4 regions of the Glutamicibacter sp. NPDC127525 genome follow, and region 2 is predicted to be linked to each of the others. Evidence: predicted binding sites of a transcription regulator. Region 2 holds the regulator's gene; each other region holds the start of a gene.
What was found. Region 2 encodes LexA, which represses DNA repair genes until DNA is damaged. Its sites were predicted from a motif close to TCGAACANNTGTTCGA; they were not measured.

Region 1 (3,561 bases), on a different contig from region 2:
GGCCGGGCACCTGCTTGGCGCCGTTGAGCTTGTTGGCCAGCACCTTGTACAGGATGTCATTGACCAGGGTGGACTTGCCCGAGCCGGACACGCCGGTCACCGCGGTCAGCACGCCCAGCGGGAACTCCACCGACACGTTCTGCAGGTTGTTCTCGTTGGCACCGACCACCTTGAGCTTGCGCTCCTTGTCGATCTTGCGGCGCTTGGACGGGATGTCGATCTGCTTGCGGCCCGAAAGGTAGTCTCCGGTCAGCGACTTGGTGTTCTGCTTCAGGCCCTCCAGGGATCCGGAGTGCACCACTTCGCCGCCGTGCTCGCCGGCGCCCGGGCCGATGTCCACGATCCAGTCAGCTTCGGCAATGGTGTCTTCGTCGTGCTCCACCACGATCAGGGTGTTGCCCAGCGATCGCAGGTGCAGCAGGGTGTCGATCAGGCGGCGGTTATCGCGCTGGTGCAGGCCGATGGACGGCTCGTCCAGAACGTAGAGCACGCCGACCAGGCCCGAACCAATCTGCGTAGCCAGGCGAATGCGCTGCGCCTCGCCGCCGGACAGGGTGCCGGCAGCGCGTTCCAGGGTCAGGTACTCCAGCCCGACGTCCAGCAGGAACTTCATGCGCGCGTCGATTTCCTTGAGCACCTGCGCGGCGATCTGCGCCTCGCGTGCGGTGAGCACGATCGTGGAGAGGAATTCCGCGGCGCTGCGCAGGTCCATGGCGGCAACTTCAGCGATGGAACGCCCGCCCACCAAGACCGAGAGCGACGCCGGATTCAGGCGCGCGCCGCCGCAGGTAGGGCACGGGATCTGGCGCATGTACTGCTCGTAGCGGTCGCGGGCGTGATCCGATTCGGTTTCCTGGTGCTTGCGGTGCACGTAGGAAATGACGCCCTCGAAGCCGGTGGAGTACTTGCGCTCGCGGCCGAAGCGGTTCTTGTACTGCACGACCACCTTGTGGTCCTTGCCATTCAGGATCGCTTCGCGGGCGGCAGCCGGCAGCTCCTGCCACTGGGTGTCCATGGTGAAGCCCAGCTCATGGCCCAGGCCTTCGATCAAGCGGTTCCAGTATTCGGTGGTGGCCTTGCCTAGCGACCATGGGGCGATCGCGCCCTCGGCCAAGGTGACCTCGCCGTCCGGAACGATCAGGTGCTCATCGACTTCCAGCTTGGTGCCGATGCCGGAACAGGCCGAACAAGCACCGAACGGGTTGTTGAAGGAGAAAGTGCGCGGCTCGATCTCATCGATGGCCAGCGGATGCTCATTGGGGCAGGCCAGGTTCTCGGAGAACGCGCGCACGCGCTGGGGATCATCCTCGTCCAGGTCCACGAAGTCGGCCAGCACGCGTCCTTCGGCGATGCCCAGGGCCGTTTCGATGGAGTCAGTCAAGCGCTGGCGGGCATCTTCCTTGATGGCCAGGCGGTCGACGACCACCTCAATGGTGTGCTTGACCTGCTTGGCCAGCTTCGGCGGATCGTTCAGCTGGATGGTGGTGCCGTCAACGCGGGCACGGGCGAAGCCCTTGGATGAGAGCTCTGCGAACAGGTCGACGAATTCGCCCTTGCGCGAGCGCACTACCGGGGCGAGGATCTGGAAGCGGGTTTTCTCCGGTAGCTCCATCAGCTGGTCGACGATCTGCTGCGGAGTCTGCTTGGAGATCGGTTCGTGGCAGATCGGGCAATGCGGACGGCCCACGCGGGCCCACAGCAGGCGCATGTAGTCGTACACTTCGGTAATCGTGCCCACTGTGGAACGCGGGTTGCGGCTGGTCGATTTCTGGTCGATGGACACCGCTGGAGACAGGCCCTCGATGAAATCCACATCGGGCTTGTCCACCTGGCCGAGGAACATGCGGGCGTAGGCAGAGAGCGATTCGACGTAGCGGCGCTGTCCTTCGGCAAAAATGGTGTCAAAGGCCAAGGAGGACTTGCCCGAACCGGAAAGACCGGTAAAGACAATCATTGCGTCACGCGGGAGATCAATGTCCACGTTTTTCAGGTTGTGCTCGCGTGCACCCTTGACGACCAGGCGAGTCAGATCAGTTCTTTTACTCTGCGATGAAATAGCCACGAGGCAATACTAATCGAAAACTACTTCGAATACGTGTACGAATGGACGCAACTCACAGTTAATTCTCCAAACCCCTGATCCGGCACACGGCGAGCGCCATGCGTGCTCGTGCATCCACCCGAAATGTCGACCGGTGAGCCGGCATCCCTGCGAACCCAGACCGGACCACGACGACCCATTCGAGGTACCGGTTGCCCTTGGAAACCCGCGCTCACGGGATGGACTGGCCGGCTCCCAAGTTTCTCGCTGGCATGCTGCCTCAGCGCCGGCATATGCCGGACCTCCCCGAAGCCTGCTGTTCCGAACTGGAATCGACGGGCCCTATGGTCGAATACGTTGGCTGGCGAATCACCTAACCGTTCGGGATCCACCGAGCGCTGCCAACCTGCCGCACTCAACTCTGGCGTTCACCCAACAGGTGACCGTCTCCGGCTCAAGCCGTTTGAGCAACGTCATGAACCATCGCGCTCCTGCGCCTGCCACGTGTGCAACACCTCCCGAAGATCGCAGCTATCTCGTGGATGCCAATGAGCGGCGAGCGCATACCCCGTGTTGCATGAGCGATAAAAGGATAAAGTTCGTCATTCGGTTCACGCCGTCAATCAGGGGCATCGCAATCACTGATCCGCAACGCAATTGCATCGCGAACCTCGCCAAACGTTCCGCCTAGTGGCGTCATCCGCGGTGTCGAGGCCATCCAGCAGCAATTTTTTCCTTGCGAGCATTCAACATCTTGAGGTACCGCCAGATCGTTTCGTTTCATGCCCCTCGCCTGTCACTACACCAGAAGGGGCATACGAAACGGCCGGCTTTCCTGTGAATCCATGAAAGTTCTGCAATTCAAGTCAGCATGTGGTGTGCTCCTGTATGCGACCGGCTTACGGGACAGCCTCGTGTGGTGGGCTCTCGAGGCTATGTGTGGTTCTGCGATGAACTTAGCCAACAACTTTTCGTCTGGAGACTGCCTGGAAACAGGGATCATTCGATCGAGTAATGTAACGGATGTGGCTCAACTTCGTGCCGCTTGACCTTGGGAGCACCAATGACCGTTCTGACCGCTGATTCGCCATGGACGCGGTTCTGGAACCACGGAGCTTGGTGGAAAGCAATAGGACTGGCCGTTGCCTACCTCGCCCTCTATGAGGGAGCGAGCCTCTTGATAGGGGTTGTAGTCGGGGGTGACATCGGCGAGCCCAACAGTCCGAAGTATCTTCTGCTCGGATACCTTGTACCGATTGCTATTGGCGGGCTGATTTTGGTGGCCTTCGCTGCATCCGTCGGGTGGCTAAAGGACCTTTTTGGCCCTCAGCCGATTCGAGGTGGGCGCTGGATGTGGATCGCCGTCATCGCGGTGCTGCTGTTCAACGTCTTACGCTTCGCATCGATGGACTACGCGAAGGCTGGCTTCACTGTCGTGGCGCTTTGGATTCTCATCGGACTGTTGATCGGCTTCGCCGAGGAAGTTCTCACCCGTGGACTCGTGGTCAACATGTTGCGCA
Region 2 (3,561 bases):
TTGGACATGGTGCGCGAGACAATCAGCCGCTGGCGGCCTTCGAGCAGGCTCAGCGCCGAGGTGGTGCTGGCCAAGGAGAACTCGGCGTACGCCTCATCCACGATCACCATGCCGTTATGCTCGCTCATGGCTTCATATACCGCGGTGATGACGTCCAGGCCAAGGGCCGTGCCGGTGGGGTTATTCGGAGAGCAGAGGAAAACGATGTTCGGCTTGTGCTCGCGAACCTGTGCGGCTGCGGAATCGGCGGACAACGTGAAATCTGCGGCGCGTTCACCGGCGATATATTTCGTGTCAGTACCACTGGCAAGCAGCGGGTACATGGAGTAGGTTGGGCCGAAGCTCATCACGGCACGGCCGGGGCCGCCAAAGGCTTGCAGGATTTGCTGCAGGATTTCATTGGAACCGTTAGCGGCCCAGATATTGTCCTTGGTGAGCGAGTGGCCGAGGTAATCGGCTAGGAGTTCGCGAAGCTCGGTGAACTCGCGGTCCGGATACCGGTTCAACGTTGCCGCCGCCTTGGCCACCTCTTGTGCAATGGCATCGACGACTGTCGGTGGCAACGGATGGGTGTTCTCGTTGACGTTCAGCTGGATGGGCACGTCAATTTGTGGTGCGCCATAAGGGGATAGCCCGCGGAGATTCTCACGCAAGGGCAGCTGCCTCAAAAGTTCACTGCGGTCATTCACGCATCAAGTCTACGTGCGCAGCGCGCCTGCCGGTGAATCCGCTACGGCCACAGGTAACAAACTCGAAGCAGGCTGGGGAAGCTAGCCGGCAAGGACCGGAATCGACAAGGTTTCGCCAACCTGGATTTCGCTGCCGGTCAGGGCATTGAGTTCGGCGATGTGGCCCACTGCCGAGGTGACTTCGTAACCGGTGGCGTAATCCCGGGCCAGGCTCCACAGCGTATCCCCTGGAATAACGGTGACATCAACGGTTCCGACTCCAACAGGAGTATCGGCTGCGGCATGCGCGTCAGAGGCAAACATGGAGATGAAGAAAGCTGCGGCGATGGTGAGTGCGAAAATGGGCATACCCACAAGCACGGCCCATCCGCGACGGTTGATGCGGATCTTCAGTGGTGCCTGGGTCTGATTTGAGTCAAGTGCGACGGTTGCCATGACTTTGTCTCCTCAAGAAATTCAAGTGATGCGAATTTGTATTCGAAAGCGCAGATTCGAAAACTTGTTCGAACCTCGTATATCTGTTCTAACAGAGGTTTGCGGAACTTGTCCAGAAGTTTTCGAACAAATCTTTGAAAGAAGCTCGCTTATCTACTAAGATTTCGAAGTAGACGAGCAATGAAAACATCTCACCATCTAGCGCCGACAGTTTGGGCTTACGAACTTTCGAATGATTGCTAGGGAAGGCAAAATCTCATGTCAGCTTCACAACGCACTCCCCGATCGAATGCACGTTCGCTGACGATTCGCCAAAAGAAGATCCTGGAGACGATCCAGCGGTCAATCGGCAAGAACGGTTATCCACCATCGATGCGTGAGATTGGTGACGCAGTGGGGCTCAAGAGCCTTTCGAGCGTCACCCACCAGCTGAGCCAGCTGGAAAAGCTCGGCTATATCCGTCGAGATCCACGCCGTCCGCGCGCAATGGAAATCCTGCTGCCTCTGCAGCTGGCCGAAGACGCCGAGAAGGCCGAAGTTTCGAAGCCGGTCGAGCCAGATGCCAGCGAAGACGCCAAGATCATTGAATTGAGCACTTCCGCTGACACCACCATGGTTCCCCTGGTTGGCCGTATCGCTGCCGGCGGTCCGATCCTTGCCGAACAGTCCGTCGAAGATGTTTTCTCGTTGCCTCGTCAGCTCGTAGGCCACGGCGAACTGTTCATGCTCAAGGTTTCCGGCGATTCAATGGTTGACGCTGCGATTTGCGATGGCGACTGGGTAGTTGTCCGCCGCCAGCAGACGGCGGACAACGGCGACATCGTAGCTGCCCTGCTCGATGAAGAAGCCACGGTAAAGACTTTCCGGCAGCGTGACGGGCATATCTGGCTGCTTCCGCAGAACTCGCGCTACGAACCAATTTTGGGTGATGCCGCAACGATCATGGGACGCGTCGTCTCGGTGATGCGCTCGCTCTAGAATACGTACGGTCATTGCGCTGGTGCTTGGCACCAGCGCAATTCTCGTTTAACCCGCTATTGGCCGGCGTTCAACTCGAATTGAGCGGCCGCCGAGAAGATCATCCAGCGTTGGATTGCCGCCGAAAGCCGGCGTGGTTCCTGGTCAGCCAGATGGCGCGCCGTTGCCATGACCAGCCTCCTGGCCTGCTCCCGGCTCCGGGCTTCCAAGCGGACATCATTACCGGCGAGGGCCAGATATCGGCAGAGTATCCCCGCGAACAGGTTGCCGTCTCCCCCGCTGTTGAACGAGAGGACCCCGGCAGCAGTTGACAGCGATTTCGTGGTGGCATCGATCAGTACTTTAGCGTGAGCCAGATCAGCAGGCTCGCCAAGCTCAAGCAATGCCCCGAGCACCAGGCCCTGGTTATAGGTGTAGACCGCTGGTTCCACGGCGTGTCCCTGCGTGGTCAACCGAAGTCCGTCCAGATACAGTCCTCGCTCCACGCTGAACAGATTCTTTTCCAGCCACTGGAGAAGCTCTCGCGCGGTCTCTTTCTCCCCGGTACGGGCAAAGAACAGTGCCGCCGGCGCGTTGGCTGGCGTGTTCTTGAAATCCCGCTTTCTGGACCAGTACAGGCCGCCGTCCAGCACCCCATCCATGCCGGCATGGAGCTGCCGTCCCAGCGTCCGAACTGCCGCCTCGGCAGGACGGCTCTTGTGCCCCGTCGCCAGCTGCGTGAACTTTGACAGGCGGCCGCTGGCCAGGGCAAGCCAAGCCATGTCGTCGAAGAAGTAGTTGGGCAAGATCCCGAAGTTTCGAATTCGAATGCCGCGCAATAGGCCGTTGGCCCGGGCAAGCGCTTCGCGCGCCCGGTGTTCGTTGCCTTCGTCCCAGTACGATCGGCCCTCATCGATGATGGCATCCAGATAGTGCGCCTGCCACCAATAGTTCCACTCCGCAAGCGGGTGCGCGAAACCATTGAGATTGCTGAGCATGCTTCCGTCGCGCAACCGATGCGCTCTGCTGTAGCTCTGTCCAATCCACGTTCCGGGCAACCCCATGAGGCGATGCCCGAACCGCTGGTGGGTGTCGATCGCGGCTTGGTGCGCCAAATCCTGCATGGACTCCATGGTGCCTTCCGATTCGAGCTTCATCAGTTCTTGTCACAGACCTTAGTGCATCTGGAAGCATCATGCTGGTACCGGTTAAAGAACTTGAGCTGTCCCGAAGGACAGCTCAAGTTCATATTCTGGTTGCGGCTATTTCCCGCCCGGGTTCAATCGCTTGAGAACACCAGTGATGACCTTCTTATCGACAGTCGGCCACATCGGAGGCAGGGTAGCTTTCAAGAAGCTGCCATACCGCGCCGTGGCCATGCGCGAATCAAGGATCGCCACAACGCCCTTATCCCCGACCGAACGAATCAAGCGCCCAGCACCCTGGGCCAGGCGAATCGCCGCATGGGTGGCGGCAACCT
Region 3 (3,561 bases), on a different contig from region 2:
CCCACCAGCGTGGCGCAGAATTCGGTTCGCACCGCGCTGGCGGCGCGCCCGGATCCGCAGGCCAAGGACACCGCTTTCGACACCGTGCTGATGGCGCGCGATGAACACGGGGAGCTGTCCAACGATGCCCTCTCGGCCACCGCGCTGGGCTTCACCATGGGTTCCTCCGCCCTGCTGGCACCGTTCGAGGAACGCTACTGGGCCGCGATCCTGCCGGTCTTCGAGACCATGGGCATGGAATTCGCCACGCGCGTGATCGAGGGGCTGTATCCAGGGCACCAGGATCTCCAGGGCGCCATCGAGCAGAACCATGCACTGGCTACCGCTACCGCATGGCTGGAACGCCATGAGAGCGCACCGGCCGCCCTCAAGCGCATCCTGCTTGAGGAACGCGCAGAACTGGAACGCTCGCTGAAGGCCCAGGCCTACAGCCGCACCAGCCGCTAGCCCTCCGAAGCCGGCCCGCTGCTTATCCACGCAGCGGGCCGGCCAAGAGCCGCAGGCCGTTGCCGGTGGCGCAACTGGTTCCAGTGCGGGTCTGCCCTGCGTCCGAACCCGGCCGGCGCAGCGGAGATGGCAGGGCCACAGCACCATGGCCTCAAGCAAAACAAGGGCCTGGCCTCGAACTTGATCGAGAACAGGCCCTTGGATCTTGGCTCGCTACGGAACCCGCGCGGTCCACTGCGCGGTAGCGAATTTGGCCTCGGCCAATTCCTTCGCCGCCAGACGGGATTCGGCATCCAGCTGCGCCGGCTTGGCCCCGGTGCGCTTGGCGAAGGTGTCCATCATGACGTTGATGATCTCCATGCGATCCAGCTTTGTCTGCGACTTCAGCGGATCCACACGCTTGACCGCTGAGGTGATGCCCTTGTCGGAGATCTTCTCCCGGCCAATGCGCAGCACCTGGGTCATCTTCTCCGCGTCGATGTCGTAGCTCATCGTGACGTGGTGCAGCATCGCACCGTTGGCCAGGCGCTTTTGCGCTGCGCCGCCGATCTTGCCGGCAGGGGTCGCGATGTCGTTCAGCGGCTTGTAGTACGCTTCCAGGCCGATGCTTTCCAGCGCTTCCATCACCCAGGCGTCCAGGTACGGGTAGGAATCGGCAAAGCTCATGCCGTCCACCAGGGATTCAGGAGCGTAGAGCGAGTAGGTAATGCAGTTGCCAGCTTCCATGAACATCGCGCCGCCTCCGGAAATGCGGCGAACCACCTGGATGCCGTGCTTTTCGGCTTGCTCCATGTCCACTTCGTTCTTCAGCGACTGGAAGGATCCGATCACGACGGCACTTTCGCTCCAGTCCCAGAAACGGATGGTCGGCTTGCGGGTCCCCTTGGCGATTTGCCGGGTCAGCACCTCATCCAGCGCCACTTGCTCGGTGATTGGAATGATCTCCGGGCTCAGGACTTCCCACTCGTGGTCTTCCCACTTGGTGGCGTGTCCCAGCGCGCGGCGGACGACGCGCGCGATGGCGTCTTCGTCAAAACCGAACATCACTGCGCCTTCACGCAGATTGTCGGTTACCGCATTGCGTATGGTGCTGTGGCTGGCGTCCGCTGGCAAACCGCGTAGCGCATCATTCAAGTCATCGAGTGCATCATCTGGTTCCAGGAAGAAGTCGCCATTCAATGACACTTCGGTGATCACGCCATCGGAAGTATCCAGATCTACAACGACTAATTTGCCACCGACTACCTTGTATTCACCATGATGCTTCATGGTTTCATTCTATCCCCGGCTGCCCACTAGTCGAATCCACGCGCCCCCGGATTCGGTGGTTCGCAGTGGCAACATTCGACGCCGGATAACAATCGAATAAATATTCGATAATACTTCCACATTCCGCGGATTTCCGGGCCAAACTGTCTGTTGCCGGCAGGATAATTAACTATGGCTATACCCGATTTCATCCATGACGACGATGATGAACATCGTCTACCGTTGCCCCCAGCTGGCACTCGCACAGAATCCCACAAGGATTCGTTATTCAGCGACCATCTCGAACATCACCTGTTCCATGGTCCGCTGAAGCAATTGGCAGATGAGCTCTACGACGCGGGCCCGCTCAATGGCCCCGACGACGCCCTCGAACGGCTGAAGAAGATCCAACGCATTCAGAGCACCCTCGATGCAATGACATCTGTGCTGCTGGCCGATTCAGTAGAACAAGTCAGTGAATCATTTGCCGATATGATCGCCACCGCGGGGACCACTACCGAGGAGGAGGAACGCGAGGCTCGGAAAAGTGCTCAATACTATGGCGTTGACCGCGGCAGTGACCAGGTCATCAACTCCAACTTCATCGCAGAAGCGGCTGTCGCGCTGCGTGAGACCCCTCGCATGGTAGGCAAGCGGATGTTCTATGCCAAGGGTCTTCGCTACGCCTGCAAGGAAACCCTCACGGCTCTGGCTGCAGGAGAGATCACGTCCAAGGCAGCGCATGGCATCGTGAAGTATTCGCAGGACTTGCTCCCCGAACAAATCATGCAGATGCAACGCGTGCTGTTGCCCATGGCGAAGACTGCGTCTGATGACGCGATATACCAACGCGCACGCCGGTTCCATGACAGGATGTGCCCGGAGGCCGCCGAACAAAGGCACAAGAAGTCTGAAAAGAATCGCAAGCTCACGCTATGGGATAACGAAAATGGCATGTCCACCCTCAAGTACTACAACAGTGCCGCAGTGATTCATTCCATCAAGAACTCCGTGAAGTGGCTAGCTGATCAGCATAACGATCCGCAGGATCCCCGCACCCGGGAGCAAATAGAAGCGGACGCCTTTGCAGACATCATCCTCAACGGCTGGCCGGACCGGGAAGGCACGCCCCTCAAGCCACGGGTATCCATCACGATTCCCGCGGTGGAAATGCTGGCGGATCCTACAAGGACCGTGGCTGACCTGGAAGGCTACGGCCCCATCCCACTGGGGGTCGCATTGGTGTTGGCAAAGGATGCGCCTTCGTTCCAGCGCGTGCTGACCGACCCATGGACTGGCGCCGCGATAGATGTCGAGCGAAGGCGCTACCGGCCCTCGCAGAGCCTCAAGGATCTGTTACGGCACCGCGATGAGCATTGCTGCTTCCCCGGCTGTCGCCGTCCAGCTGACCGCTCCGAGATTGACCATATAAATGGCTGGGCTCACGGAGGGCATACGACCAGGGACAATACGCATCTGCTGTGCAAGCAGCATCAAATGTTCAAGCATGCATTGGGTTGGAAAGTCGTTCCGCGTCCTGACGGATCCAAGATGTGGGTGACTCCACACGGGCTGAGCGCACTCGTTATTCCGGAAAGCGTCAAGCGTGTGGACCAATTCGATCATGTAAATGATCATTGCCCAGAGCGCCCTAAGGTCATTCCTTTGCCGCATATTCGACTCACGGCAGAAGTACGCAGGGTACTTGGGCTCAAGCCTCGCGTCGACATTCCAGACGAGGATCCCGGTCCTGAATCGCCGCCAGATGACGGCCAGAAGGAAACAGGCTGAGGACGCTATCCCGATTGACCGGTTTTTGGGTGACAGAATTTTTCAGTCACCAGCACCTCCACACCACCAATAACA
Region 4 (3,561 bases), on a different contig from region 2:
GCCCTGTCCATACGCTTCGATGTGATCAATTTCCGAACGATCGGGCAGGCGGCGGCAACCAGGGAAACAGCAATGCTGGTCGCGGTAACGCAGCAAATCGCGCAACCCCTGGGAAGGTCGATATTTCTTGGGCTCCACATCAATTGCGGCTCCCGTCCACGGGTCGGTCAGAACGCGCTGGAACGACGGAGCATCCGCGGCGATTTCCACCGCTACGCCGATTGGGATCGGCCCGTAACCTTCCAAATCAGCGAGGGCGCGAGCGGGATTCGCGAGCATTTCAATGGCTGGGATCGTGATGGCAACCCGTGGCTTCAGCGGCATGCCTTCCATTCCGGGCCAGCCATGCAGATACACGTCCGCAAGCACATCGGCTTCAACCTGCGTTTGCGTGCGCAGATCCTTGGAATCAGTGATCTGGGCGGCTGCCTGCTTTATCGAGTTGCGAATCGAATGGATGACATCAGCGCGGTGATGCAGCTGCAAGGTAGCCATGCCATTCTCCTCATTCCACACCTTGAGATTACGGGCTGCGAATGCGTTCTTCTGCCGGTTCTCTGCCGAATTGGGATTCATCCGGTCGTGAAAGCGACGGGCCCGCTGGTAGACGGTCTCGTCGCAGGCTGTTCTTGCCAGAGGCAGCAAATTTTCCTCCATGCGGCCGACCTGCTCCGGGGAAAGGTCTTGCGAGTATTTGACGATGTCGTGGGCGGCCTTAACGGTAATCTCACCTGCAGCGAGCGCGGCAAGGGTGGCTTTGCAGGCGTGGCGCAAGCCCTTGGCATGGAACATCCGCTTGCTGGCTTTACGGACGGATTCGCGCAATGCGACAGCTGACTCAGCTACGAAATTGGAGTTGATGACCTGTTCGCTGCCACGGTCTATGCCATAGTATTCGGCACTCTTGCGGGCTTCGGCTTCCTCGTCTGGGGTGTGGGCATGCTCGGTGGCAATCAGGTCATTGAAGGACGCGCTGACCTGCTCGACTCCGTCTGCCAGTAAAACGCAGATAGCGGCTTCAGCGCTGCTCATCAGGCGTTGGAGTTTCTTCAGGCGTTCCAATGCGTCTCCGGGCCCATCCACGGGGCCCGCATTGAATAGTTCGTCGGCAACCTGCTTGATGGGTCCGAAGAACAACTGGTGCTCGCGATGGGCGTCGAGCGCTGACGCTCTGTGCGACTCCATGCGGGTGCCCGGCGGGCGCAGTGGAAGGCGATGTTCATCGTCGTGATCGTCTAGATATGCGGGAATAGTCATAGTTAACGTTCGCGCAGATTATCGACAGTATCTTCTGGTTCGAAACCAATTGTGGATAAGTTCTAGAAAGTTTATACGAATGCGATTAAGCGTGATTCCGGCGCGAAAATCGCTAGATCAGGGAAGGCAGTAATGGGTGCCGTGCTAGTTGCTAGTTGCTAGTTGGATGCAGGGGGCGCGGCGGGCGGGTGAAGGCAGTTCGGATGCCAAGGGCTGCCATGGCTGCGAGTATGGCAAAGGCGAGGACGCTGGCCATGTACAGGGGTGCGGCTAGATCCGCGGCGGCATCGGCGTTCCAATCGGCAAAGGTGTCGCCCACCGAGTTCATATTGGCGAAGGAAGCGAAGAAATAAGCCGGTGCGCCTAAGGCAATGATCAGGCTCCAAGCTCCGATAGCCGCCCAGGCGGGCAGCTTGCGTCCGGCGGAAACTACCGGAACGAGCCAAGAAATGGCGAGGGCGGTTCCAGTGGCTGCGAAGACCCACCCTCCAAGCGAGTCGTAATTCTGGTCCATTGAGGCCATCTCGGAAATGGTTTCATCGAGGGAGAGTCCACTTGCTGCGGTCACGGCCCAATTGTTCATGAGCAGTGAGCCGTAAGCCGCGTAAGCCACGATCATGGCGAACCCGGAGATGGCTAGAAGTTTACGCATGTCAGTAGCCTAACAGTGCACTAGTCAACTCGGTGGGATAACCAATACGCGTATGAGTTGGGCGTCCATGCTGCTTCCTTGCACGATCAAGCTGTCCTGAGGCCAGCTGCCTGTATTCCAGTGCAAGAATCCGTGAATCAGATGCCCTTAGTCGGTAAGGTGGATTATGGGCCGATCGGGCGCCAAAAGCGATCGCGCGAGCGACATCACCCAGCGCCGCAATGCAGCGCCAGCCGTTAGAAGGAGACTAGGGATGATCTTCACCAAAAAAGGCGACGCCGCAGTTCTGGCCAAGCTCAGCACAGCTCCAGCACCCTATCGCGAGATTGCCGAACGGCTTCACGCCATAATCATGCAGAGCGCACCATCGCTGGAGCCGATCGTCCGCTGGGGACTTCCGTTCTACGTCCGGGATGGCAAAGACGTCTGCTACATCAAGCCTGACAAGGACTTCGTAGCTTTCGGTTTTGGAGAAGTCGTGAATCCAGCCTACGAGGAAGGCTCCCACATGCATCCAGTTGCATGGACTATCACCTCGCTGGATTCTGCAACGGAAGACAGGATCCGGGACCTGGTGAAGAAGGCCGCGGGCTGATCCCGAGCAAGCTAGCTGGCCGCAAGATGAACAGTGCGCCCGCTGCAGGCAGCCGCATTGCCTGGAGTCCGTCCTCAGGTGCGCCGAAGGTCCCGGCAGCGTCATTGCTGTCGGGACCTTCCGCTTCGCGTCGGTAGTACTGAGGGCAAAAGCCTAGGCGGCAAGCATCGAGATGCCGTGCTCCTCTTCTGGCATCCATCCGGTCCAGGCCCAGTGGTTCTGGGGTTCGCTGGTATCGGCAGCTCGGTGCGCGATGGATTGGGGCTGGAACTTCCCGGCTGGATCGTCCAGTGTTGAAGTATTCATGCTGCACTCCCATTGGATTGGCGGGTGTTCGCCCGTTCGTCGAGGTTCCGGGTACGGCAACGGCGGGGGTCCGGCCAATGCTGCCGGGACCCCCGCCGTGTTGAGGCGCGCTGGGGCTTACTTCACAGGGTCGAGCACGAAGTCGTAGGTGACCTGCTTGCCGTTGCCCGATGCTGCTGGCTGCACGTCGAGCATCAGTTCCGGCTTCACCGCGGTGGCGATGTCGTCGTCGTTGTGCGCATCGCCCGGGAAGTACAGCTGGGCGGTGAGCAGCTCGTGGCCCTCGGCGGAGACCTTCAGGTGCAGGTGCGCTGGGCGCCACGCGTGCCAGCCGGCGGCGGCGATCAGCTGGCCGCAGGCGCCGTCGGTCGGGATCTGGTACGGGGCTGGCTGCATGGTGTTGATCTGGAAGTTGCCTTCCTCGTCAGCAATGAAGGTGCCGCGCAGGTTCCACTCGGGGATGCCGGGGGCGAACTGCGAGTAGAAGCCCTCTTCGTCTGCGTGCCACAGCTCGATCTTGGCGTTCTTCAGCGCCGAGCCGTCGGTGGAGCGGACCTGGCCCTGGAAGAGCAGGTTGGTGCCCTTCTCGTCCTCGCGCATCGAGATGGTGGCAGGGGTGTTCTGCGAAGGCGCTTCGGGCACGTAGTAAGGGCCTTCGATCGAGCCCTTGTTGCCTTCGCGGTGGTCGGTGGCGACCTCTTCCACCGAGTGCTCCAGCCACACGTCCAGGAACAATGGCCATTCGCCGTCG

Region 1: uvrA (excinuclease ABC subunit UvrA) is a predicted target of LexA. The motif match lies at 2,088-2,103, and genes of this name have one in related genera.
Region 3: ACFVHU_RS00985 (HNH endonuclease signature motif containing protein) is a predicted target of LexA. The motif match lies at 1,809-1,824, and genes of this name have one in related genera.
Region 4: ACFVHU_RS13570 (DUF222 domain-containing protein) is a predicted target of LexA. The motif match lies at 1,321-1,336, and genes of this name have one in related genera.

Annotation. Positions count from the first base shown of each region.
Region 1 is NZ_JBHXVN010000001.1:577,220-580,780, forward strand. Features, by position in the region: gene uvrA (excinuclease ABC subunit UvrA) at 1-2,062, opposite strand, end outside; gene ACFVHU_RS02660 (CPBP family intramembrane glutamic endopeptidase) at 3,105-3,561, shown strand, end outside.
Region 2 is NZ_JBHXVN010000003.1:42,130-45,690, forward strand. Features, by position in the region: gene ACFVHU_RS08230 (histidinol-phosphate transaminase) at 1-689, opposite strand, end outside; gene ACFVHU_RS08235 (LysM peptidoglycan-binding domain-containing protein) at 771-1,124, opposite strand; gene lexA (transcriptional repressor LexA) at 1,383-2,102, shown strand; gene ACFVHU_RS08245 (glycoside hydrolase family 76 protein) at 2,159-3,238, opposite strand; gene ACFVHU_RS08250 (ATP-dependent DNA helicase) at 3,344-3,561, opposite strand, start outside.
Region 3 is NZ_JBHXVN010000001.1:220,719-224,279, reverse strand. Features, by position in the region: gene pepN (aminopeptidase N) at 1-447, shown strand, start outside; gene ACFVHU_RS00990 (biotin/lipoate A/B protein ligase family protein) at 661-1,716, opposite strand; gene ACFVHU_RS00985 (HNH endonuclease signature motif containing protein) at 1,888-3,486, shown strand.
Region 4 is NZ_JBHXVN010000005.1:255,777-259,337, forward strand. Features, by position in the region: gene ACFVHU_RS13570 (DUF222 domain-containing protein) at 1-1,257, opposite strand, end outside; gene ACFVHU_RS13575 (hypothetical protein) at 1,409-1,909, opposite strand; gene ACFVHU_RS13580 (DUF1801 domain-containing protein) at 2,163-2,504, shown strand; gene ACFVHU_RS13585 (hypothetical protein) at 2,658-2,810, opposite strand; gene catA (catechol 1,2-dioxygenase) at 2,928-3,561, opposite strand, start outside.